Regions from separate parts of the Pseudomonas sp. MDV22-iso1 genome, predicted to be linked through region 3. Evidence: predicted binding sites of a transcription regulator. Region 3 holds the regulator's gene; each other region holds the start of a gene.
The links. The regulator sigma-54, encoded in region 3, starts transcription at its own class of promoters, with help from an activator protein. The targets are predictions, from matches to a motif close to ANTGGCATNNANNTTGCTNT.
Positions count from the first base shown of each region.

Region 1 (7,473 bases), on a different contig from region 3:
AGTGCGCCAGTGCCACCCGGTGTCTGGGTCGCGCCGGCTCGTTGTTCCGAGATCAGCGCGGAATCCGCGCCCAGCACCAACTCGTTGATCGCTTTGCCAAACGCCGGCTCGCCATGACCACCGATATAGGTTTTGGTGGACTGACGGTCCACCAGTCGCGCCTCGGCCAGTTTCACCGCTTGCGGAATGGGCGTCAGGCCTTGGGCGTCTTTGTAGACACCCACGCCGAGGTCGAATTTGCGCGGATTCGGGTCCTGCGCATAGGCCTCCATCAAACCGAGAATCGGATCGCCGGGCACCCGGCCGATGGCGTCGAAATGCATTACTTGCGGCCCTCGGCGTCCTTGGCCACTTCGTCAGTGCGCGCGGCCATGATGAAGTCATTGCGGTGCAGGCCTTTGATGGAGTGGCTCCACCAGGTCACGGTGACTTTGCCCCATTCGGTCAGCAGGCCCGGGTGGTGACCTTCCGCCTCAGAGATCTCGCCGACCGCATTGGTAAACGCCAGTGCGTGCTTGAAATTCTTGAACAGGAAGACTTTTTCCAGCTGCATGATGCTGTCGCGAACTTCGATGTTCCAGTCTGGAATCTGCTTGATCAGTACCGGCAGTTCTTCATCGCTGACTTGAGGGGCGCCGGCTTGGCAGGCTTCGCAATGGGCTTGGTTCAGAGCGTTCATGGTGTGTTCCTGAATTCGATTCTTGTTGGAAATTACTATCTTTGCGCGCAAGTCGCGAGCGGGATCTACTCAGGCCGCTTTGGGCTTGGGCGGAAATTTCGGTGCGTGCAAACCAAGCTGCATGCCCTGCTGGACCATGCCCATGATGTCTTCGTGGGCGAGGTCGAACAGGCGCTTGAGATTCGGCAGGACAAAATACAGCGGCTGCAGAATGTCGATGCGGTAAGGCGTGCGCATGCATTCCAGAGGGTCGAAGGCTTGATGCTCAGGCTCGTCCGACAGGCAGTAAACCGTTTCTTTCGGCGAAGAGAGGATGCCGCCGCCATAGATTCGCTGGCCTTGAGGCGTGTCGACCAGGCCGAACTCGATGGTCATCCAGTAAAGACGCGCCAGGTACACGCGTTCTTCCTTGCTCGCCTGCAGGCCGAGTTTGCCGTAAGTGTGGGTAAATTCGGCGAACCAGGGATTGGTCAGCAGCGGACAGTGGCCAAAGATCTCATGGAAAATGTCCGGCTCCTGGAGGTAATCCAGTTCTTCACGGGTACGAATGAAGGTCGCGACGGGGAATTGCTTGTTGGCCAGCAATTCGAAAAACGTCTGGAAGGGAATCAGTGCCGGAACGCGGGCGACTTGCCAGCCGGTGGTTTCACCGAGGACCTTGTTGATTTCGCCGAGTTGAGGAATGCGGTCGTGGGGCAGACCGAGTTTTTCGATACCGTCCAGATACTCCTGGCACGCACGACCCTCGATCACTTTCAGTTGGCGAGTGATCAGCGTGTTCCACACCGCGTGTTCTTCGGCGGGGTAGTCGATAAAACCTTGCGCATCGGGCTCGCGAGCCACGTATTGCGTCTGCTTCATGCTGCTCTCCTGCTAGGGAATTTCGTTCTTGTTATGTCCAGCTATGGCGTTAGAAATACCCCATGGTGCGTGGCGATGCAGCAGCAGGTAGTAGTAGAAAGTAGGAAAATTCTTATCAAAACGTAAAGTTTTCGTTACGGATAACCTGCTGTGGCGCAGTTATTGAGTTTTTCGAGTTTGAAAAGCGCTTTAGGTGTCACATAATCTTGACGACTATCTGAGCGCTTAGTCAGAAAGGTCGGGCGCTAACCCTGTGGGAGCCAGCCTGCTGGCGATAGCGGTGTGTCATTCGACATCAACATCGACTGATGCGACGTCATCGCCAGCAGGCTGGCTCCCACAGGTCAATCATCGTTTATCAGGTCTTTCATATGCGTATCAAAGTCCACTGCCAGAACCGCATCGGCATTCTGCGCGACATTCTCAACCTGCTGGTGGAGTACGGGATCAACGTCGCTCGCGGCGAAGTGGGGGGTGAGCATGGGAATGCGATCTACCTGCACTGCCCAAACCTGATCAACCTCCAGTTCCAGGCGTTGCGTGCGAAATTTGAATCCATCGCCGGTGTATTTGGCGTCAAGCGTGTCGGGCTGATGCCCAGTGAGCGTCGGCACATGGAGCTCAATGCCTTGCTTGGTGCGCTGGAATTTCCGGTGTTGTCGATCGACATGGGCGGCTCGATTGTCGCGGCCAATCGTGCGGCGGCGCAGTTGCTCGGCGTGCGGGTGGACGAAGTGCCGGGCATTCCCTTGTCCCGTTACGCTGAGGATTTCGACCTGCCAGAACTGGTCCGCGCCAACAAGTCGCGGATCAACGGGTTGCGAGTGAAGGTAAAAGGCGATGTGTTCCTTGCGGACATCGCACCGCTGCAATCGGAACACGATGACAGCGAGGCCATGGCCGGTGCAGTACTCACGCTGCACCGTGCGGATCGGGTGGGCGAGCGCATCTACAACGTGCGCAAGCAGGAATTGCGTGGGTTCGACAGCATTTTCCAAAGTTCGAAAGTGATGGCCGCCGTGGTCCGCGAAGCCCGACGCATGGCGCCGCTGGATGCGCCACTCTTAATAGAAGGCGAAACCGGCACCGGCAAGGAGCTGCTGGCGCGGGCCTGCCACCTGGCCAGTCCACGGGGTCAATCGCCGCTGATGGCGCTCAACTGTGCCGGCCTGCCAGAGTCCATGGCCGAGACCGAACTGTTCGGCTACGGTCCCGGCGCCTTCGAGGGCGCGCGGGCTGAAGGCAAGCTCGGGCTGCTGGAATTGACGGCGGGCGGTACGTTGTTTCTCGATGGCGTCGGCGAAATGAGCCCGCGCTTGCAGGTGAAATTGCTGCGCTTCTTGCAGGACGGATGCTTCCGTCGTGTCGGCAGCGATGAAGAGGTTTACCTCGATGTGCGAGTGATTTGCGCGACCCAGGTGGATTTGTCCGAACTGTGCGCGCGCGGTGAGTTTCGCCAGGACCTGTACCACCGCTTGAATGTACTGTCTCTGCACATCCCGCCGCTGCGCGAGTGTCTGGATGGTCTGACGCCGCTGGTTGAGCACTTTCTTGATCAGGCCAGTCGGCAGATCGGCTGCCCGTTGCCGAAGTTGGCGCCAGCGGCCATGGAGCGTCTCAGTCATTACCATTGGCCCGGTAATGTGCGGCAGCTGGAGAACGTCTTGTTCCAGGCGGTTTCCCTGTGCGAAGGCGGCACCGTAAAGGCGGAACATATTCGTCTGCCGGACTATGGCGTGCGTCAGCCCCTGGGCGATTTTTCGCTGGAAGGCGGGTTGGACGAAATTGTCGGCCGGTTTGAAAAGGCAGTGCTGGAGCGCCTGTATTCCGAGCATCCAAGCAGCCGGCAGCTGGGCAAGCGGTTGGGGGTTTCGCACACCACGATTGCCAACAAGTTGCGTGAGTATGAGGTGGGTAAGGATTCGGGCCCTGCATAGATCTCGACAGCTGCTACAGGTACCACGCTGTTTTCACAGGGCCCGTTGCCGCGTAGCGGCATAACACCGCCGGTTTTTCGTCTTCTCTACATTCCTCCTTTCCTCGTAAAACCCCTCAAGTCCTTTGTTTGCCGGGTCCGGTGCCGCCAGAAAAAAGTTGGTCTGCAAATTGCTTATGGCTCAGCAGTACAGCAGTGGGCGGCAAACGTCCGGCATGCAGAGGAAAGAGTGTGGACAAGTACCTTTATGTAGCGATGACCGGCGCCAGCCAGAATGCATTGGCGCAAAAGGCTCATGCGAACAACCTGGCGAACATCTCCACCAACGGTTTTCAGAAAGACCTGGAGCAAGCGCGCTCGATGCCGGTGTTCGGCGACAGCTTTCCGGCGCGTGCGTTTGCCATGTCCGAGCGTCCGGCCACCGATTTCTCCGCCGGCTCCCTGGTGGAAACCGGTCGTGATCTCGATGTGGCGGTTCAGGGCAATGGCTGGATCGCCGTGCAGAACCCGGATGGTGGTGAAAGCTATGTGCGCACCGGCAGCCTGAACGTTGACGCCCTTGGCGTGCTGCGGGCCGGTAACGGTATGCCGGTGATGGGCAACGGTGGACCGATTGCCGTGCCGCCCGAGCAACAGATCGAAGTCGGCGAAGATGGCACCATCAGCATCCGCGCGATGGGCGAAGGCCCGCGAGTGATGGCCGAAGTCGACCGCATCAAGCTGGTCAACCCTGATTTCAAGAACATGACCAAAGGCCTGGATGGTTCGATCCATACCAAGGACGGCAAGCCGGCTCAGGCCGATGCCGGCGTGAAACTGGTGTCCGGTTTCCTCGAGTCGAGCAACGTCAATGCCGTCGAGGAAATGACCTCGGTGCTGGCGCTGGCCAAGCAATTCGAATTGCACATCAAGATGATGAACACCGCCAAAGAAGACGACCAGGCCATGGCTCGGGTCTTGCAGATCAGCTAATTACCAGAACGTCGCGCCGTAAAACAGGCGCACGAGGAGAATCGAATGCTTCCGGCTCTATGGGTTGCCAAAACAGGTCTGTCCGCCCAGGACACCAACCTGACCACCATTTCCAACAACCTGGCCAACGTGTCGACCACGGGTTTCAAACGTGACCGCGCCGAATTCCAGGACCTGCTCTATCAGATCAAACGCCAGCCAGGCGCCCAGTCGACCCAGGACAGCGAACTGCCGTCAGGTCTGCAAGTGGGTACCGGTGTGCGCATCGTCGGCACCCAGAAAAACTTTACCGCCGGCAGCCTGCAAACCACCGAGCAACCACTGGACATGGCCATCGACGGTCGCGGTTTCTTCCAGATTCTGCAGCCGGACGGCACCACGTCCTATACCCGTGACGGTACATTCCATCTGGACTCCAACGGCCAGATCGTCAACGCCAGCGGTTTCGCCCTGGAGCCGGCCATTGTCATCCCGAACGACGCCCAGACCTTCACGGTCGGTCGCGACGGTACCGTGTCCGTCACCGTTCCCGGCAACGCCGCGTCCCAGGTGATCGGCAACCTGCAAACCGCCGACTTCATCAACCCGGCCGGCCTGCAAGCCGTGGGTAACAACCTGTTCCTGGAAACAGCTGCCAGTGGCGCGCCGCAAGTCGGTACGCCGGGCCTCGCCGGTTTCGGCACCACGCTGCAGAACACCCTGGAAACGTCCAACGTCAGCACCGTTGAGGAGATGGTCAACATGATCACCACCCAGCGCGCCTACGAGATGAACTCCAAGGTGATCTCCACCGCCGACCAGATGCTCTCGTTCGTAACGCAGAATCTGTAATCAAGTCTATGTGGCGACCATGAGGTCGCCTGCAACACCGTGAGGTAGGGTCATGAATCGCTTTGTATCTGTTCTGGCACTGAGTGGGATCACCGCGCTCGCGGGCTGCGTCGCCCCGACGCCCAAGCCCAATGACCCTTATTACGCTCCGGTGTTGCCGCGCACGCCGCTGCCGGCTGCCGCCAATAACGGCTCGATCTACCAGGCCGGTTTCGAACAGAACCTGTACAGCGACCGCAAGGCTTTCCGGGTCGGTGACATCATTACCATCACCTTGAACGAGCGGACACAGGCGAGCAAAAACGCCAACTCGCAGGTGGGCAAGACCAGCAAGACCGACATCGGGCTGAGCTCGTTTTTCGGTGGTGGCCTGAGCACCAATGACCCGGTGGGGGGGGGTGACCTGAGCCTGGACGTCGGTTATGCCGGCGACCGCGCCACCAAGGGCGATAGCAAGTCGGGGCAGAGCAACAGCCTGACCGGTTCGATCACCGTGACCGTTGCCGACGTGCTGCCAAACGGCATCATCGCCGTGCGCGGCGAGAAGTGGCTGACCCTCAACACCGGCGATGAGCTGGTGCGGATCGCCGGCATGGTTCGGGCCGATGACATCGCCACCGACAACACCGTTTCCTCGACCCGTGTCGCCGATGCACGCATCACCTACTCGGGCACCGGTGCCTTTGCCGATGCGAGTCAGCCAGGCTGGTTCGACCGTTTCTTCCTCAGCCCGCTGTTCCCTTTCTAGGTGGCCATCTTGAATCTTAAACACCTGACGGTGGCCGCCCTTTTGTTGTCCGCAGCCTTCAGCGCTCAAGCCGAGCGGCTGAAGGACATCGCCAGTATTTCCGGCGTGCGTTCCAACCAATTGATCGGTTACGGCCTGGTGGTCGGGCTCAACGGTACCGGTGACCAGACGACACAGACCCCGTTCACCCTGCAGACCTTCAACAACATGCTCTCGCAGTTCGGCATCAAGGTGCCGCCGGGTTCGGGCAACGTGCAGTTGAAGAACGTCGCCGCGGTGTCGATCAGCGCCGATTTGCCTGCCTTCGCCAAGCCCGGTCAGCAGGTTGATATCACCGTATCGTCCATCGGTAACTCCAAGAGCCTGCGTGGCGGCACCTTGCTGCTGACACCGCTTAAAGGGATCGACGGTAATGTCTACGCCATCGCCCAGGGCAACCTGGTGGTGGGTGGTTTCGATGCGGAAGGTCGCGATGGTTCGAAGATCACCGTCAACGTCCCGTCGGCCGGTCGCATCCCTGGCGGTGCGTCGGTTGAGCGCTCGGTGCCGAGCGGCTTCAATCAGGGCAACAGCCTGACCCTGAACCTTAATCGTTCGGACTTCACCACGGCGAAGCGCATCGTCGACAAGATCAACAACATGCTCGGCCCTGGCGTCGCCCAGGCCATCGACGGCGGTTCGATTCGCGTCAGTGCGCCACTGGACCCGAGCCAGCGTGTCGACTACCTGTCGATCATCGAAAACCTCGAAGTCGATCCTGGTCAGGCAGTGGCGAAAGTCATCATCAATTCCCGCACGGGCACTATCGTGATCGGCCAGAACGTCAAGGTTTCCCCGGCGGCCGTGACGCACGGCAGCCTGACCGTGACCATTACCGAAGACCCGATCGTCAGCCAACCCGGCCCTCTGTCCAATGGTCAGACGGCGGTCGTGCCGCGCTCGCGAGTCAACGCCCAGCAGGAAGCCAAGCCGATGTTCAAATTCGGCCCGGGCACCACCCTCGATGAAATCGTTCGCGCGGTTAACCAGGTCGGCGCGGCACCGGGTGACTTGATGGCGATCCTCGAAGCATTGAAACAGGCCGGCGCGTTGCAAGCCGATCTGATCGTGATCTGAGAACGGCGACCATGGATATGTTCAAGAGCGGTCTGGTCAGCAGCAGCGACTCGGGTTCCTATTCGGACCTGAATCGACTGAATCAGCTCAAGGTCGGCGACAAGAACAGCGATGGCAACATGCGCAAGGTTGCGCAGGAGTTCGAGTCGCTGTTCCTCGGAGAAATGCTCAAGTCCATGCGCTCCGCCACCAACACGCTGGGGCAGGACAACCCGCTCAACACGCCTGAAGCCAAGCAGTACCAGGAAATGTACGACCAGCAGCTGGCTGTTTCCATGTCCCGCGAGGGTGGTGGTATCGGTCTGGCCGACGTGTTGATGCGCCAGATGT
Region 1 is NZ_JBYVMF010000001.1:212,895-220,367, forward strand. Features, by position in the region: gene AC3ZVB_RS00955 (amino acid aminotransferase) at 1-323, opposite strand, end outside; gene AC3ZVB_RS00960 (4a-hydroxytetrahydrobiopterin dehydratase) at 323-679, opposite strand; gene phhA (phenylalanine 4-monooxygenase) at 749-1,540, opposite strand; gene AC3ZVB_RS00970 (sigma-54-dependent transcriptional regulator) at 1,912-3,477, shown strand; gene AC3ZVB_RS00975 (flagellar basal body rod protein FlgF) at 3,708-4,448, shown strand; gene flgG (flagellar basal-body rod protein FlgG) at 4,494-5,279, shown strand; gene flgH (flagellar basal body L-ring protein FlgH) at 5,332-6,027, shown strand; gene AC3ZVB_RS00990 (flagellar basal body P-ring protein FlgI) at 6,034-7,143, shown strand; gene flgJ (flagellar assembly peptidoglycan hydrolase FlgJ) at 7,155-7,473, shown strand, end outside.
Region 1: AC3ZVB_RS00975 (flagellar basal body rod protein FlgF) is a predicted target of sigma-54. The motif match lies at 3,634-3,653, and genes of this name have one in related genera.

Region 2 (7,473 bases), on a different contig from region 3:
GCCACCAGCTCTTTGCCAGTCCCGGATTCACCATTGATCAACACGGTGATGTTGGAGTGGCTCAAGCGCCCGATGGCGCGAAACACTTCCTGCATCGCCGGCGCTTCGCCGATGATTTCCGGGGTGCGGGTCAGGGCGACTGGCACTTCCAGGCCTTGCTGTTCCTGAGCATGCTGGTTGGCGCGCTTGACCAGGGACACGGCTTCGTCGACGTCGAACGGCTTGGGCAGGTATTCGAATGCGCCGCCCTGATAGGACGCGACAGCGCTGTCCAGGTCGGAATGCGCGGTCATGATGATGACCGGCAGCCGTGGGTGTTGCTCGCGAATCCGCGCCAGGAGGTCCAGACCGCTGGCGCCCGGCATGCGGATGTCGGAGATGATCACGTCCGGCTGCTGGCGCGCCAGGCGGCTCATCACGCCATCGGCGCTGTCGAAGCTTTGCGTGGTCATGCCTTCCTGTTGCAAGGCTTTTTCCAGAACCCAACGGATTGATCGGTCGTCATCGACGATCCACACGGTTTCACTACGGCTCATGTCGATGTGGCTCCTTGTTCCAGTGGCAGAAAGATCGAGAAGGTGGTGTGGCCTGGATGGCTGTCACATTCGATCAGGCCCTGGTGCTGGCTGATGATGTTCTGGGTAATGGCCAGGCCCAGCCCGGTACCGTCCGGACGGCCGCTGACCATGGGAAAGAAGATGGTTTCCTGCAGTTCCGCTGGAATACCGGGACCGTTGTCGATGATTTCGATCTTGGTCACCAGTCGATGGCGCACATGGCCGATGGTGAACTGGCGCATGGCGCGCGTACGCAGGCTGATGCGGCCCAGGCGCAGCTCGTTCTGGCTGCTGATGGCCTGCATCGCGTTGCGCACGATGTTCAACACCGCCTGAATCATCTGTTCGCGGTCGATCAGGACGTCCGGAATGCTTGGGTCGTAATCGCGCACCAAGGTAATGCAACCCTGGCTTTCGGCCTCGACCAGGTGGCAGACGCGCTCCAGCACTTCGTGGATGTTGCACATGGCCAGTGACGGCAGCTTGTTGGAGCCGAGCATGCGATCGACGAGGTTACGCAGGCGATCGGCTTCTTCGATGATCACGTTGGTGTAATCGCGCAGGCTTTCTTCCGGCAGTTCACGGGCGAGCAATTGCGCCGCACCACGAATCCCGCCGAGCGGATTCTTGATTTCATGAGCGAGGCCGCGCACCAGCATCTTGCTGGTTTCCTGCTTCGACAGCTGCGCCTCTTCCTTGGTGATCCGCAGCAAGCGATCACGGGGATGGACTTCCAGCAGCAGCATGGTGGCGCCGTTGGCCAGGATCGGAGTCACCGCGTAGTCGACGGTCAGCGTCTGGCCGGTGAGGGCAGTAAGCATCGCTTCGCGCTTGGTGAACGGATGGGCCTGCTCGACTGCCTGGCGCAGAGAATTCAGTGCTTCGGTGGACTCGGTGAACAACTCGCTGATGAACTGTCCATGGCTACGCTGGCCGCTGATGGCCAGCAGCATTTCAGCCGCCGGGTTCATGTACTCGAGGCGCAGTTCGGCGTCGAGCAGGATGGTGGCGGTGGTGAGGTTGTCGAGTAGCAATCGATGCAGTGCGTCGCTAATGGTCATCAGGACCTCTTTTGGAGCAGGGCGCGCGCATGAATAAAGCGCTGATGCGGGGAAAATGCAAAAACCAAACCAAGGCTCCGAAAAGAAGCGTTTAAGGCCTGAAACGGGCGTTTGACGCTCATTTACGTGGCGTTCTGCCAGCTATCACGGGTACTTTCGAACCAAAATGGGATGGGAGTTGGGAACGACGGCGCAATTCGCACCAATACAGTGCGCAATCGTAAGTGACAATTAAAAGAAGCGCAGGAAGGGATTTTTTTCCTCTTCGGGTTTTTCTTTGAGCGGGCATTCGGGTCGCTGACCGTAATCGGTCAGCACGCAGGGTTTGACCTGGCGTTTTTGCGCGAGGGAAATACGCAGCATGTGGAAGGGCTGGTTGGCAGTGCGCTCGACGGTGCGGCCCTGCTCGTCAATGATTTCCACCGACAGGTTGTGGGAGCCGCGGTCGAGGTTGTTCAGGGCAAACACCGGGCTCCGTCCGGGTTCGGACGTGGGCTGGCCGTCCACCAGCAGGCGATAGCGGTGACCTCGTTGCAGGCCGGGTTCGCTGGTGACGCTGACAATCAGTTCACCGGCGCTGCTGCGGACCGTGGCGTCGGGTTCCGGTATCAGCACTCTCAGCATGTCGTAATGAAACGGCGGTGGTGTTGCCGTTTTCTTCCCGGCAATGACGGGTGCTGCGCCGGTCGGGTTGGCGGACATCCGATTGCTCGGCGCCATCGGCACACGTTTGGCGTTGCCCGTGCCGGGTTGATCGGTGAAGACCCGATTGCCCTGGGCGTCGGTATAGGTGAAGACCTCGGCTGCCACGGGCAGCGCGATCAGGCAGGCCAGCAGCAGCCACGCCCTCACGGTTTATGGACCCGTTGCACAGTGAAGGTGATGGTCGGGCTTTGCTGAATGATGCTTTCTCCGTCGATAACCTGAACGGCGAGGCTGTGTTCACCGCGGTCGATGTTGACCAGTTGCAGGATCGGTACGTTGCTCGGCTGGCCGTAAGGTTGATCATCCAGCAACAGCCTGAACAGATGAGGTCCTTGCAGGCGAGGTTTGATCTGCACATTGACCGTGAACGTGCCGTTGTTGGCGCGCAGGGCTTCGGTGGTGGGCAAGTTGGTCAGCTCAAGCACCTCATAGGCGCTCAGTGGCTGCTGACGGTTACTGGCTTCGGCAGCTGGTGCAGGAGGGGCCTGTCGCTCGACGCTGTTCAGGGGTGGCAAGTCGACGGGTTGCGCCTGCACGCCATCGGGCGGCTGATTGCTGTACGCGGTATTGCCGGCGGCGTCGGTGTACTTATAGATCTGCGCTGCGGCAGGCAGGGCGATCAGCAGCAACATCAATAGAAAACCACGACCCATAAAATCGACCAGAAACGAAAGCGTTGGGGTGCAGCATAGGTCAGGGCTGGCGGTTGACCCAAGTTGTTAACATTCGGGTGCATAAAAGCGAGTTCAAAAGATCGCAGCCTTCGGCAGCTCCTACAGGTTGTACGCGTTCCAAAGTAGGAGCTGCCGAAGGCTGCGATCTTTTGACTTTGCCCACAAAAAAGGCCTCCCGAAGGAGGCCTCTTTTTGTCACGCCGCTTGCGCAGGCGCTACCGGATCAGCAGCTGTAGTACAGCTCGTATTCCAGTGGGTGTACGAAGGTACGGACCTTGATTTCTTCTTCGCTTTTCAGGGCGATGTAAGCGTCGATGAAGTCGTCGCTGAAAACGCCGCCTTTGGTCAGGAACGCACGACCTTTGTCCAGCTCTTCCAGGGCTTCTTTCAGGCTGCCGCAAACTTGTGGGATCTCTTTCGCCTCTTCAGGCGGCAGGTCGTACAGGTTTTTGTCAGCTGCATCGCCAGGGTGGATCTTGTTCTGGATACCGTCCAGGCCAGCCATTACCAGGGCAGCGAAGGCCAGGTACGGGTTGGCTGCCGGATCCGGGAAGCGAGCTTCGATACGGCGAGCGCGAGGGCTGGACACGTAAGGAATACGGATCGAAGCGGAACGGTTACGAGCCGAGTAAGCCAGCATCACTGGCGCTTCGAAACCTGGGACCAGACGCTTGTAGGAGTTGGTCGACGGGTTGGTGAAGCCGTTCAGTGCCTTACCGTGCTTGATGATGCCGCCGATGAAGAACAGGGCGGTGTCGGACAGGCCGGCATAGCCTTCGCCAGCGAAGGTGTTCTTGCCTTCTTTAGCGATGGACAGGTGAACGTGCATACCCGAACCGTTATCGCCGTACAGAGGCTTAGGCATGAAGGTAGCAGTACGGCCGTAAGCAACAGCCACGTTGTGTACGCAATACTTCAGGGTCTGAACTTCGTCAGCCTTGGCGACCAGGGTGTTGAACTTCACACCGATTTCGTTCTGGCCAGCAGTTGCCACTTCGTGGTGGTGCACTTCGATGACCAGGCCCATTTCTTCCATGGCGTTGCACATGGAGGTACGGATTTCGTGGTCGTGGTCAAACGGTGGAACCGGGAAGTAGCCGCCTTTGATGCCTGGACGGTGGCCGTGGTTGCCGCCTTCGACGTCCTGGTCAGACATCCACGAACCTTGTTCGGAGATGATTTTGAACATCGAGCCGGAGATGTCCGACTTGAATTTCACTTGGTCGAAGATGAAGAACTCTGGCTCCGGACCAACGAAAACGGTGTCGCCGATACCGGTCGACTTCAGGTATTCCTCGGCACGCTTGGCGATCGCACGTGGGTCACGGTCGTAGCCCTGCATGGTCGACGGCTCGATGACGTCGCACACGATGATCAGCGTTGGGTCTTCGGTGAACGGATCGAGAACGGCAGTGCTGTCGTCCGGCAGCAGGATCATGTCGGAAGCTTCAATGCCTTTCCAGCCAGCGATGGAGGAACCGTCGAACATTTTGCCTTCTTCGAAGAAAGCGTCATCCAGCGCGTCGCGAGCCGGCATGGTCACGTGGTGCTGAGTGCCTTTGGTGTCCGTGAAGCGCAGATCAATCCACTTGACGTCATGATCTTTGATGAGTTGAACCGACTTCGACATAGTGTCCTCCGGGTGGCTTCGGGCTTAAGTAGTGGATGCCCTTAGAATGTGGGTGATGCCGGCGCGAATACTCTGCCAAGGCAACCTGCCTCACAAGGGAGCAAATTGCATGCCAGTGCCCCACCGTGGGTTTTTTGCCCCAAATTCACGCTTATAAAGGCTTGATAAGACGTTTACTGAAAAATATCGCCCTGTAATGTGGCGCTGCTTTCAGTAAATGACCTGTTTTGGTGCGCGCAAAACCTTCTGCACATTAACTGGTTAAACCTTGAGCAATTTCCGCTATAATCCGCGCCCCCCTTTTTCGGCTGGCCCAGCGCGCGCTGTTTTCATGAAACTAATCGTAAAAGTCTTCCCCGAGATCACCATCAAGAGCCGCCCGGTACGGATGCGTTTCATCCGCCAGTTGGCCAAAAACATCCGCACCGTGCTCCGCGACCTGGACCCGGCCGTGGTGGTGAACGGTGTGTGGGACAATCTCGAGCTTGAAACCCGCGTAGCCGAGCCCAAAGTACTGAAGGAGATGACCGAGCGCCTGAGCTGCATGCCGGGTATCGCGCATTTCCTGCAGGTCGACGAGTACCCTTTGGGCGACTTCGACGACATCGTTGCCAAGTGCAAACAGCACTTCGGTGACGCGCTGGCAGGGAAGATTTTTTCGGTGCGCTGCAAGCGTGCCGGCAAGCATGAATTCAGCTCGATGGACGTCGAGAAATACGTCGGCAGCCAACTGCGTCGTCAGTGCGGCGCTGCCGGAATCTCGCTGAAAGAGCCGGAAATCGAAGTTCGCATCGAAATTCGCGACAAACGGTTGTTCGTGATCCACAACCAGCACAACAGCATCGGCGGTTATCCGCTGGGTGCCTTGGAACAGACGCTTGTACTGATGTCCGGCGGCTTCGACTCCACCGTGGCCGCGTACCAGATCATGCGCCGCGGGCTGATGAGCCATTTCTGCTTCTTCAACCTGGGCGGAAGGGCCCATGAGCTGGGCGTGATGGAAGTCGCGCACTTCATCTGGAAGAAGTACGGAAGCTCCCAGCGCGTGTTATTTGTCAGTGTGCCGTTCGAGGAAGTACTGGGAGAAATTCTCGGGAAAGTCGATAACAGTCATATGGGTGTGGTTTTGAAGCGTATGATGTTGCGCGCTGCATCCCGAATCGCTGATCGGCTGGAGATCGAGGCGCTGGTTACCGGCGAAGCGATTTCCCAGGTGTCGAGCCAGACACTGCCGAACCTGTCCGTGATCGACTGTGTGACCGACAAGCTGGTCTTGCGTCCGCTGATCGCCAGTCACAAGCAGGACATCATTGATCTGGCCAACGAAATCGGTACCGCCGATTTCGCCAAGCACATGCCGGAATACTGCGGGGTCATCTCGGTGAACCCCAAGACCCACGCCAAGCGTCCGCGCGTGGAGCATGAAGAGAAAGAATTCGACATGGCGGTCCTTGAGCGTGCGCTCGAGAACGCCAAACTGGTACCGATCGATCGCGTAATCGACGAATTGGGCCAGGACTTGCAGATCGAAGAAGTCAGCGAGGCACTGGCGGGCCAGATCATCATCGACATCCGTCACCCGGATGCCGCTGAAGACGACCCGATGGCAATTGCTGGCATTGAGGTACAGACGATGCCGTTTTATGCATTGAACGCTCGTTTCAAGGAACTGGACCCTACTCGCCAGTACCTGCTGTATTGCGACAAAGGCGTGATGAGTCGCCTGCATGCCCACCATTTGCTCAGTGAGGGGCATGCCAATGTGCGCGTTTATCGACCGAGCTAAGAGCCCGGGGCTGTATGCCTGTGGCCTGCGTCACCGGCCCCCCGACTCTGCCGTCAAGCTGTAACGGCAAGGCCTGACTCTACTGTAAATCGCTGCCAAGACTTGTCAGCACACCGAATCCTCTGATCGAGATACACAAGTGATCGAAAATCTACGCAACATCGCCATCATTGCTCACGTTGACCATGGTAAGACCACCCTGGTAGACAAACTCTTGCGTCAATCCGGCACCCTGGAGCGCAACGAGCTCAACGACGAGCGCGTGATGGACTCCAACGACCAGGAGAAAGAGCGCGGTATTACCATTCTGGCGAAAAACACCGCCATCAACTGGAACGGCTACCACATCAACATCGTGGACACCCCGGGCCACGCCGACTTCGGCGGCGAAGTTGAACGCGTAATGTCGATGGTTGACTCCGTTCTGCTGCTGGTTGACGCTCAAGACGGCCCTATGCCGCAAACCCGTTTCGTGACCAAGAAGGCTTTCGAAGCCGGCCTGCGTCCAATCGTGGTCATCAACAAGGTTGACCGTCCAGGCGCACGTCCGGACTGGGTTCTGGACCAGATCTTCGACCTGTTCGACAACCTCGGTGCTACCGAAGAACAGCTGGACTTCAAAGTCGTCTACGCCTCGGCCCTGAACGGCATTGCCGGTCTGGAACACACCGACATGGCTGAAGACATGACCCCGCTGTACCAGTCGATCGTCGACAACGTACCAGCACCGAAAGTTGACCGTGATGGTCCGTTCCAGATGCAAATCTCGGCACTGGACTACAACAGCTTCCTGGGCATCATCGGCGTTGGCCGTATCGCTCGTGGTCGCGTCAAGCCGAACACCCAGGTTGTTGCGATCGATGCAGACGGCAAGCGCCGTAACGGTCGTATCCTGAAGCTGATGGGTCACCACGGTCTGCACCGTATCGACGTTGAAGAAGCAGCTGCCGGCGATATCGTCTGCATCAGCGGCTTCGACCAGTTGTTCATCTCCGACACTCTGTGCGACCCACTGAACGTCGAAGCGATGAAGCCGCTGACCGTTGACGAACCAACCGTT
Region 2 is NZ_JBYVMF010000009.1:17,870-25,342, reverse strand. Features, by position in the region: gene ntrC (nitrogen regulation protein NR(I)) at 1-536, opposite strand, end outside; gene glnL (nitrogen regulation protein NR(II)) at 533-1,618, opposite strand; gene AC3ZVB_RS12435 (DUF4124 domain-containing protein) at 1,850-2,470, opposite strand; gene AC3ZVB_RS12430 (DUF4124 domain-containing protein) at 2,467-2,976, opposite strand; gene glnA (type I glutamate--ammonia ligase) at 3,221-4,627, opposite strand; gene thiI (tRNA uracil 4-sulfurtransferase ThiI) at 4,959-6,413, shown strand; gene typA (translational GTPase TypA) at 6,553-7,473, shown strand, end outside.
Region 2: glnA (type I glutamate--ammonia ligase) is a predicted target of sigma-54. The motif match lies at 4,725-4,744, and genes of this name have one in related genera.

Region 3 (7,473 bases):
AAAAACTTCGAGCAGCGGTCATCAACCAGGGCGGCGGACACGCCAATCATTCGCTGTTCTGGGAAGTGATGGCACCACAGGGTGGCGGCACACCTGAAGGTGCGCTGGCCAAGGCGATTGAAGAGCAGTTGGGTGGTCTGGACAGCTTCAAGGACGCGTTCACCAAGGCCGCACTGACCCGATTCGGCAGTGGCTGGGCCTGGTTGAGTGTCACCCCGCAGAAGACCCTGATCGTCGAAAGCAGCGGTAACCAGGACAGCCCATTGATGAATGGCAACACGCCCATCCTCGGCCTGGACGTCTGGGAACACGCCTATTACCTGCAGTATCAAAACCGCCGTCCGGAATACATCAATGCGTTTTACAACGTGATCAATTGGCCGGAAGTCGCAGCGCGCTATCAGGCTGCGCTGAGCTAAGTCTTCTATAAATACCAACCAAGGCTGATTATGGGCACTGAAACACTGGCGACCGGAAGTGGACGAATGTTTCGTTACGCGTTGGGATCGCTACTACTGCTGGCGGGCATGTCGTTGTTGTTTGTCCAGGGGCTGGCATGGCTGGATCTTGAGCCGAAACTGATGCGCGCATTGCAAGGCGGGGCTATCTGCGCCTTGGGTACGGCCTTGGGCGCGGTGCCGGTTCTGGTCATTCGGCGGATGCCTCAGACCGTGAGCGATACGCTACTGGGTTTCGGTGCCGGGGTGATGCTGGCGGCGACGGCGTTCTCGCTTATCGTGCCAGGCATCTCTGCTGCTGAAGGTCTGGGTCTGTCGCCTTGGGCCGCCAGTGGCCTGATCAGTTTTGGCATCATGCTCGGCGCGTTCGGGTTGTATCTGGTCGACCTGAAAGTCTCTGGCGCCAGTCCGGAAATGTTGGTCGGCACGCTGGAGCGACCGGTGATTCCGCCGCGGATCTGGTTGTTCGTGTTTGCCATCATCGCCCACAACATTCCCGAAGGCATGGCCGTCGGTGTTTCGGCAGGTGGTGGAATGCCTGATGCCGACAGCCTGGCGATGGGCATCGCGTTGCAGGACGTGCCGGAAGGGCTGGTAATCGCGCTGGTGTTGGCGGGGGCGGGCATGTCCAGGGTGAGGGCATTTCTGATTGGTGCAGCGTCAGGGCTGGTTGAGCCGGTTTTCGCACTGCTGTGCGCCTGGCTGGTCAGCCTTGCTGAGCTGCTACTACCGCTAGGACTGGCGCTGGCTGCCGGGGCGATGCTGTTGGTGGTCACGCACGAAGTCATCCCCGAGTCGCGCCGTAACGGTCACGACAAACTGGCCAGCCTTGGGTTGCTGATCGGGTTTTGTCTGATGATGGTGATGGATACGGCGCTGGCCTGAGGTTAAAGATCTTTTGGTTTTACTCGCCTTCGCCGAAGTAGTCGTTGATCAACGCTTTGAGATCATCAAGCGCCTTTTGCTCATCTTCGCCTTCGGTGCTGATGTAAATTTTGGTCCCCTTGCCGGCCGCGAGCATCATCATTGCCATGATGCTTTTGCCGTCGACCGTTGATTCCGGCGTGCGTCCTACTCTGATCGTGCAATCCTTGAACTGCCCGGCGACGCCGACAAATTTTGCAGAAGCGCGAGCGTGCAGGCCCAGCTTGTTGATGATTTCGATTTCCAGAGCAGGCATCGCGATGTGAATCCTTTAGCTGAGGTCGCGGTGGCGGACCTGGACGTTCTTCAGGGATTGTTGCAGGGTCTGACCCAGGCGTTCGGTCAGGTAGACGGAGCGGTGATGCCCGCCGGTACAGCCAATAGCGATGGTGACATACGCGCGGTTGCTCGCGGCAAATCTTGGTAGCCATTTGAGCAGGTAGGTGGAAATGTCCTGGAACATCTCCTCTACGTCCGGTTGCGCTGCCAGGTAGTCGGCAACCGGTTGGTCCAGCCCGGACTGCTCGCGCAACTCGGGCTTCCAGTACGGATTGGGCAGGCAGCGCACATCGAACACTAGGTCGGCGTCCACCGGCATGCCACGCTTGAACCCGAAAGACTCCACCAGGAACGCCGTGCCGGGCTCAGGCTGATTGAGCAGCCGCAGCTTGATGGTGTCGCGCAGCTGATACAGGTTCAGGTTAGTGGTATTGACCTTGAGGTCAGCCAGGTCGGCGATAGGGCCCAGTAAATTGGTTTCGTCGGAGATCGCCTCGGCCAGCGAGCGATTGGCGTTGCTCAGCGGGTGCCGGCGACGGGTTTCCGAAAAACGCTTGAGCAGTGTTTCCTCGTCGGCGTCCAGGTACAACACATCGCACTTGATGTGTCGGCTGCGGACTTCTTCCAGCAGCTCTGGAAACCGCGACAGGTGGCTTGGCAGGTTACGCGCGTCGATGGACACGGCCACCAGCGGTTGAGCCAGTTCCGTGTGAATCAGTGCGCGTTCGGCCAATTCAGGCAGAAGCCCTGCCGGCAAGTTGTCGATGCAGTAGTAACCGTTGTCTTCAAGGACATCGAGCGCGGTACTTTTACCTGAGCCGGAACGGCCACTGACAATGATCAAGCGCATGATTACTGACCGTTCTGCTCGTCCAGGACAACCTGATACAAGGCTTCATTGCTCGAGGCACTACGCAGTTTTTCGCGCACTTCCTTGCGATCGAGCATGCTGGCGATCTGACGAAGTAGCTCCAGGTGCGCATCGGTGGCGGCTTGCGGGACCAGCAGAACAAACAGCAGGTCAACCGGAGCGCCGTCGATGGCGTCGAAATCGATGGGTGCGTCCAGGTGCATCAATGCACTGATTGGACTTTCGCAGCCTTTGAGGCGGCAGTGGGGGATCGCGATGCCGTTGCCAAAACCGGTAGAACCGAGTTTTTCACGGGCGACCAGGCTCTCGAAGACATCCTGCATGGCCAGATCCGGCACTTCGCGGTGGATTAGGTTGGCAATTTGCTCGAGGGCTTTCTTTTTGCTGCCGCCCGGCACGTTCACGAGGGAACGGCCGGGGGTCAGGATGCTTTCAAGTCGGATCATGGGTTGGGAGTGTTAACGACCGGTTGCGCCCTGGAGGAGGCTCTGGGTCTTTTCCTTATGCTTTTTGAGTTGGCGATCCAGCTTGTCGGTCAGCAGGTCGATGGCGGCATACATGTCTGAATGCTCTGCGTTGGCGACCACTTCTCCGCCGGGGATATGCAGCGTGGCTTCGATTTTCTGCAGCAGCTTCTCGACAGTCATCGTGACTTGCACGTTTGTGATCTTGTCGAAATGCCTCTCTAACCGGTCGAGTTTTTCGCCGATATAAGTGCGCAGGGGTTCGGTCACTTCCAGTTGGTGTCCACTGATGTTGACTTGCATACAGCTTCTCCTTCGTTGCCAGTGCATAAAGCGGTAGATCAGATGATCTACCACTGGAACGCTGTGGCGTGGCTTACATCAACCGCTTACGTTCGCTCGAAGGCGCGATCCCGAGGGATTCGCGGTACTTGGCGACGGTGCGGCGAGCCACCTGAATGCCTTGTGCCTCCAGTAAACCAGCGATCTTGCTGTCACTCAACGGCTTTTTCTGATTTTCCGCGGCAACCAGTTTTTTGATGATCGCGCGGATCGCCGTGGAAGAGCATTCGCCGCCTTCGGAAGTGCTGACGTGGCTGGAGAAAAAATATTTCAGTTCATAAATGCCCCGGGGGGTATGCATGAATTTTTGCGTGGTTACCCGTGAAATCGTCGACTCGTGCATGCCCACCGCCTCAGCGATGTCATGCAGCACCAGCGGTTTCATGGCTTCGTCGCCATACTCCAGAAAACCGCGCTGATGCTCGACGATCTGGGTGGCTACTTTCATCAACGTTTCGTTGCGGCTTTGCAGGCTCTTGATGAACCAGCGAGCTTCCTGCAACTGATTGCGCATGAAGGTGTTGTCTGCGCTGGTATCGGCGCGGCGAACAAAGCCGGCGTATTGGGCGTTGACCCGCAGTCGAGGCACCGATTCCTGGTTGAGCTCGACCAGCCAGCGTTCGTTGTCCTTGCGCACGATCACATCAGGAACGACGTATTCGGCTTCACTGGATTCGATTTGCGAGCCCGGGCGTGGATTAAGACTCTGAACCAGTTCGATCACCTGGCGCAGTTCGTCTTCCTTCAGCTTCATGCGGCGCATCAGCTGGCTGTAATCACGGCTGCCCAGCAGGTCGATGTAATCGGTGACCAAACGCTTGGCTTCGGCGAGCCAAGGGGTTTTGGCGGGCAACTGGCGCAGTTGCAACAGCAGGCATTCACCCAGGTTACGGGCGGCGATGCCGGCGGGTTCGAATTGCTGGATGCGGTGCAGGACGGCTTCGATTTCATCGAGCTCGATGTCCAGTTCCGGGTCGAAGGCTTCGAGAATTTCCTCGAGGGTTTCGTCCAGATAGCCCTGATTATTGATGCAATCGATCAGGGTCACGGCGATCAGGCGATCAGTGTCGGACATCGGTGCCAGGTTCAGTTGCCATAGCAAGTGGCTTTGCAGGCTTTCGCCGGCGGATGTGCGGGTGGTGAAATCCCACTCGTCGTCATCGTTGCTAGGCAGGCTGCTGGCGCTGGTCTGGTAAACGTCTTCCCACGCGGTATCAACAGGCAACTCGTTGGGGATGCGCTCGTTCCAGTCACCTTCCTCGAGGTTGTCCACCGTAGGGGCGGTTTCCTGGTAGGAGGGTTCCGAAACATCGGCGTTAGGTTGCTGTTCGGCTTTGTCGGCCAAAGGATCGGCGTTGTCGAAGTCGTCGCCTTCTTCCTGGCGTTCGAGCATCGGATTGGACTCCAGAGCCTCCTGGATTTCCTGTTGCAGGTCCAGGGTCGACAATTGGAGAAGGCGGATGGCCTGTTGCAGCTGAGGTGTCATCGTCAGCTGCTGGCCCATTCTCAAGACTAGCGATGGTTTCATGGCAGGGGCTTAAACCTTATTCGCCGGCGCGCTTGCGCCATCCACTACAGGGCGCCGAGGCGCCAAACATAAGCAAATCATATGCCCGAAACCGCAGCGTTTGCCTAGAGCGCTGTAACAATAAAAAAACGTTGATTTTTTATCGGTACGAGCGCTCGGACGAATGACCAGGCACTTCCGCGCTTACAAGCGGAACTCGTGCCCCAGGTACACTTCCTTGACCAGGTCGTTGGCCAGGATCGTGGCGGAGTCGCCTTCGGCGATCAGTTGGCCATCGTTGACGATATACGCCGTTTCGCAAATATCCAGGGTTTCACGGACGTTGTGGTCAGTGATCAGGACGCCGATGCCCTTGGCCTTGAGGTGATAAATGATCTGCTTGATGTCACCCACCGAAATCGGATCCACGCCGGCGAACGGTTCGTCGAGGAGGATGAATTTCGGGTTGGTGGCCAGCGCGCGTGCAATCTCCACGCGGCGACGTTCACCGCCGGACAGGCTCATGCCGAGGTTGTCGCGAATGTGGCTGATGTGGAATTCCTGAAGCAGGCTTTCGAGCTCCTTCCGGCGGCCCGCCTTGTCGAGTTCCTTGCGGGTCTCGAGGATCGCCATGATGTTATCGGCCACCGACAGTTTGCGGAAGATCGACGCCTCTTGCGGAAGATAGCCGATACCGGCCTTGGCTCGGCCGTGCATTGGCTGATGGCTGACGTCGAGGTCATCGATCAGTACACGGCCCTGATCGGCCTGCACGAGGCCGACAATCATATAAAAGCAGGTGGTCTTGCCGGCGCCGTTGGGCCCGAGCAAACCGACGATCTGACCGCTGTCGATGGACAGGCTGACATCACGCACAACCTGGCGGCTCTTGTAGGCTTTGGCCAGATGCTGAGCTTTCAGAGTTGCCATTACTGGGCCTTCTGCTCGTCGGTTTTCTTTTTAGGTTGAATTACCATGTCAATGCGTGGACGCGACTCGGTCACCTTGCTACCTGTAGCGCGACCAGCGCTCGCCAGCTTTTTCTCGGTGTCATAGACGATTTTCTCGCCTTGAGTGACGTTGTTGTCCTTGTCGATGACCTTGGCCTTGTCGATCAGTACAACGCGGTTTTGCGTGGCGTGGTACTGGATGGTCACACCCCAGCCCTGAACGGGTTTGGCATCGCCGGCGGTTTGCAGTTGCTCGAAGTAAGCCAGGTTGCCGACCGAGGTGACCACGTCGATGTCGCCATTCGGCGCGCGGGTCATGGTTACCTTATTGCCGGTAACCTTCATCGACCCTTGGGTGATGATCACGTCGCCGGTGTAAGTGGCAACACCGTTCTTGTCGTCCAGTTGGGCATCGTCGGCCTGAATGCGAATTGGCTGTTGCTGATCGTTCGGCAGAGCCCAGGCGCTCACGCTTCCCAGTGCTGCGCCCAGACTGAGCAAAATAGGGAGGGTTTTAACGAGCCTCATACTGTCCTCTTACGTTCGATAGCAGGTGTATCCTGCTTTCTTTCAAATACGCTTTCATTCCCGTACCAGTCGAGACGCCACCGGCGCCGTCGATTCTAACGGGTTGCTCGGTCTGCGCATATTGCTCCTGCGGGAACACCGTCATGCGAGTACTGGTGATCAAGGTGTCGCGATTCTTCTCGTCGGTGCGTTTGACGCGGACGTTGTCAATCAGTTCGACTTCGGTGCCGCCTGAGTTCACTTCACCGCGTTCGCTGGTGACGTGCCACGGAAAATCGGTACCGCGGTACATGTTCAGGTCGGGTTTGGTAACCAGAGTAATGTCCGTGGCTTTCACGTGCTCGGCTTTCTCCGAGGTCATTTCATACTGCACTTTGCCGTCTTCGAGGTATTGCAGCGTGTGAGTGTTGGTCGCATACCAATCGATAGGGCTTTCTTCTGTATTGGTCGGAGGCTTGTCGAGGAAGCGTTCCGGGCTGATGTTCCAGTAGCCGACCGCGGCAAATATCGCCGCGATGCAACCGAACACCAATATGTTGCGAAACTTTTTGCTCAGCATAATGGGCTCACAGGTATGCAGCGTTCGCCGCATCGAGGCGGCCTTGGGCACGCAGGATCAATTCGCAGAATTCGCGAGCGGCACCTTCACCACCACGGGCATGAGTGACGCCATCAGCATGTTCGCGCACGAAACTGGCGGCATTGGCCACTGCCATGCCCAGGCCTACGCGGCGTATCACCGGCAGGTCCGGCAGATCGTCGCCGAGGTAGGCGACCTGTTCATAGCTTAGGCCGAGTTGGGCAAGAAGCTCGTCAAGCACCACCAGTTTGTCTTCGCGACCCTGGTAGAGGTGGGGGATGCCGAGGTTTTTTGCCCGGCGCTCAACCACCGGAGTCTTGCGACCGCTGATGATAGCGGTCTGAACGCCGGCTGCCATCAACATCTTGATGCCCTGGCCGTCGAGGGTGCTGAAGGTTTTGAATTCGCTGCCATCTTCAAGGAAGTAAAGGCGTCCGTCAGTCAGGACACCGTCGACGTCGAAGATCGCCAGCTTGATGTTCTTGCCGCGTTGCAGCAGATCGGTACTCATTACATGACTCCCGCGCGGAGCAGGTCGGAGAGGTTGAAGGCGCCGATCGGACGGTCCTC
Region 3 is NZ_JBYVMF010000008.1:40,206-47,678, reverse strand. Features, by position in the region: gene AC3ZVB_RS11600 (superoxide dismutase) at 1-419, shown strand, start outside; gene AC3ZVB_RS11595 (ZIP family metal transporter) at 450-1,343, shown strand; gene AC3ZVB_RS11590 (HPr family phosphocarrier protein) at 1,363-1,638, opposite strand; gene rapZ (RNase adapter RapZ) at 1,654-2,511, opposite strand; gene ptsN (PTS IIA-like nitrogen regulatory protein PtsN) at 2,514-2,978, opposite strand; gene hpf (ribosome hibernation-promoting factor, HPF/YfiA family) at 2,991-3,299, opposite strand; gene AC3ZVB_RS11570 (RNA polymerase factor sigma-54) at 3,373-4,866, opposite strand; gene lptB (LPS export ABC transporter ATP-binding protein) at 5,050-5,775, opposite strand; gene lptA (lipopolysaccharide transport periplasmic protein LptA) at 5,775-6,323, opposite strand; gene lptC (LPS export ABC transporter periplasmic protein LptC) at 6,310-6,882, opposite strand; gene AC3ZVB_RS11550 (KdsC family phosphatase) at 6,890-7,414, opposite strand; gene AC3ZVB_RS11545 (KpsF/GutQ family sugar-phosphate isomerase) at 7,414-7,473, opposite strand, start outside.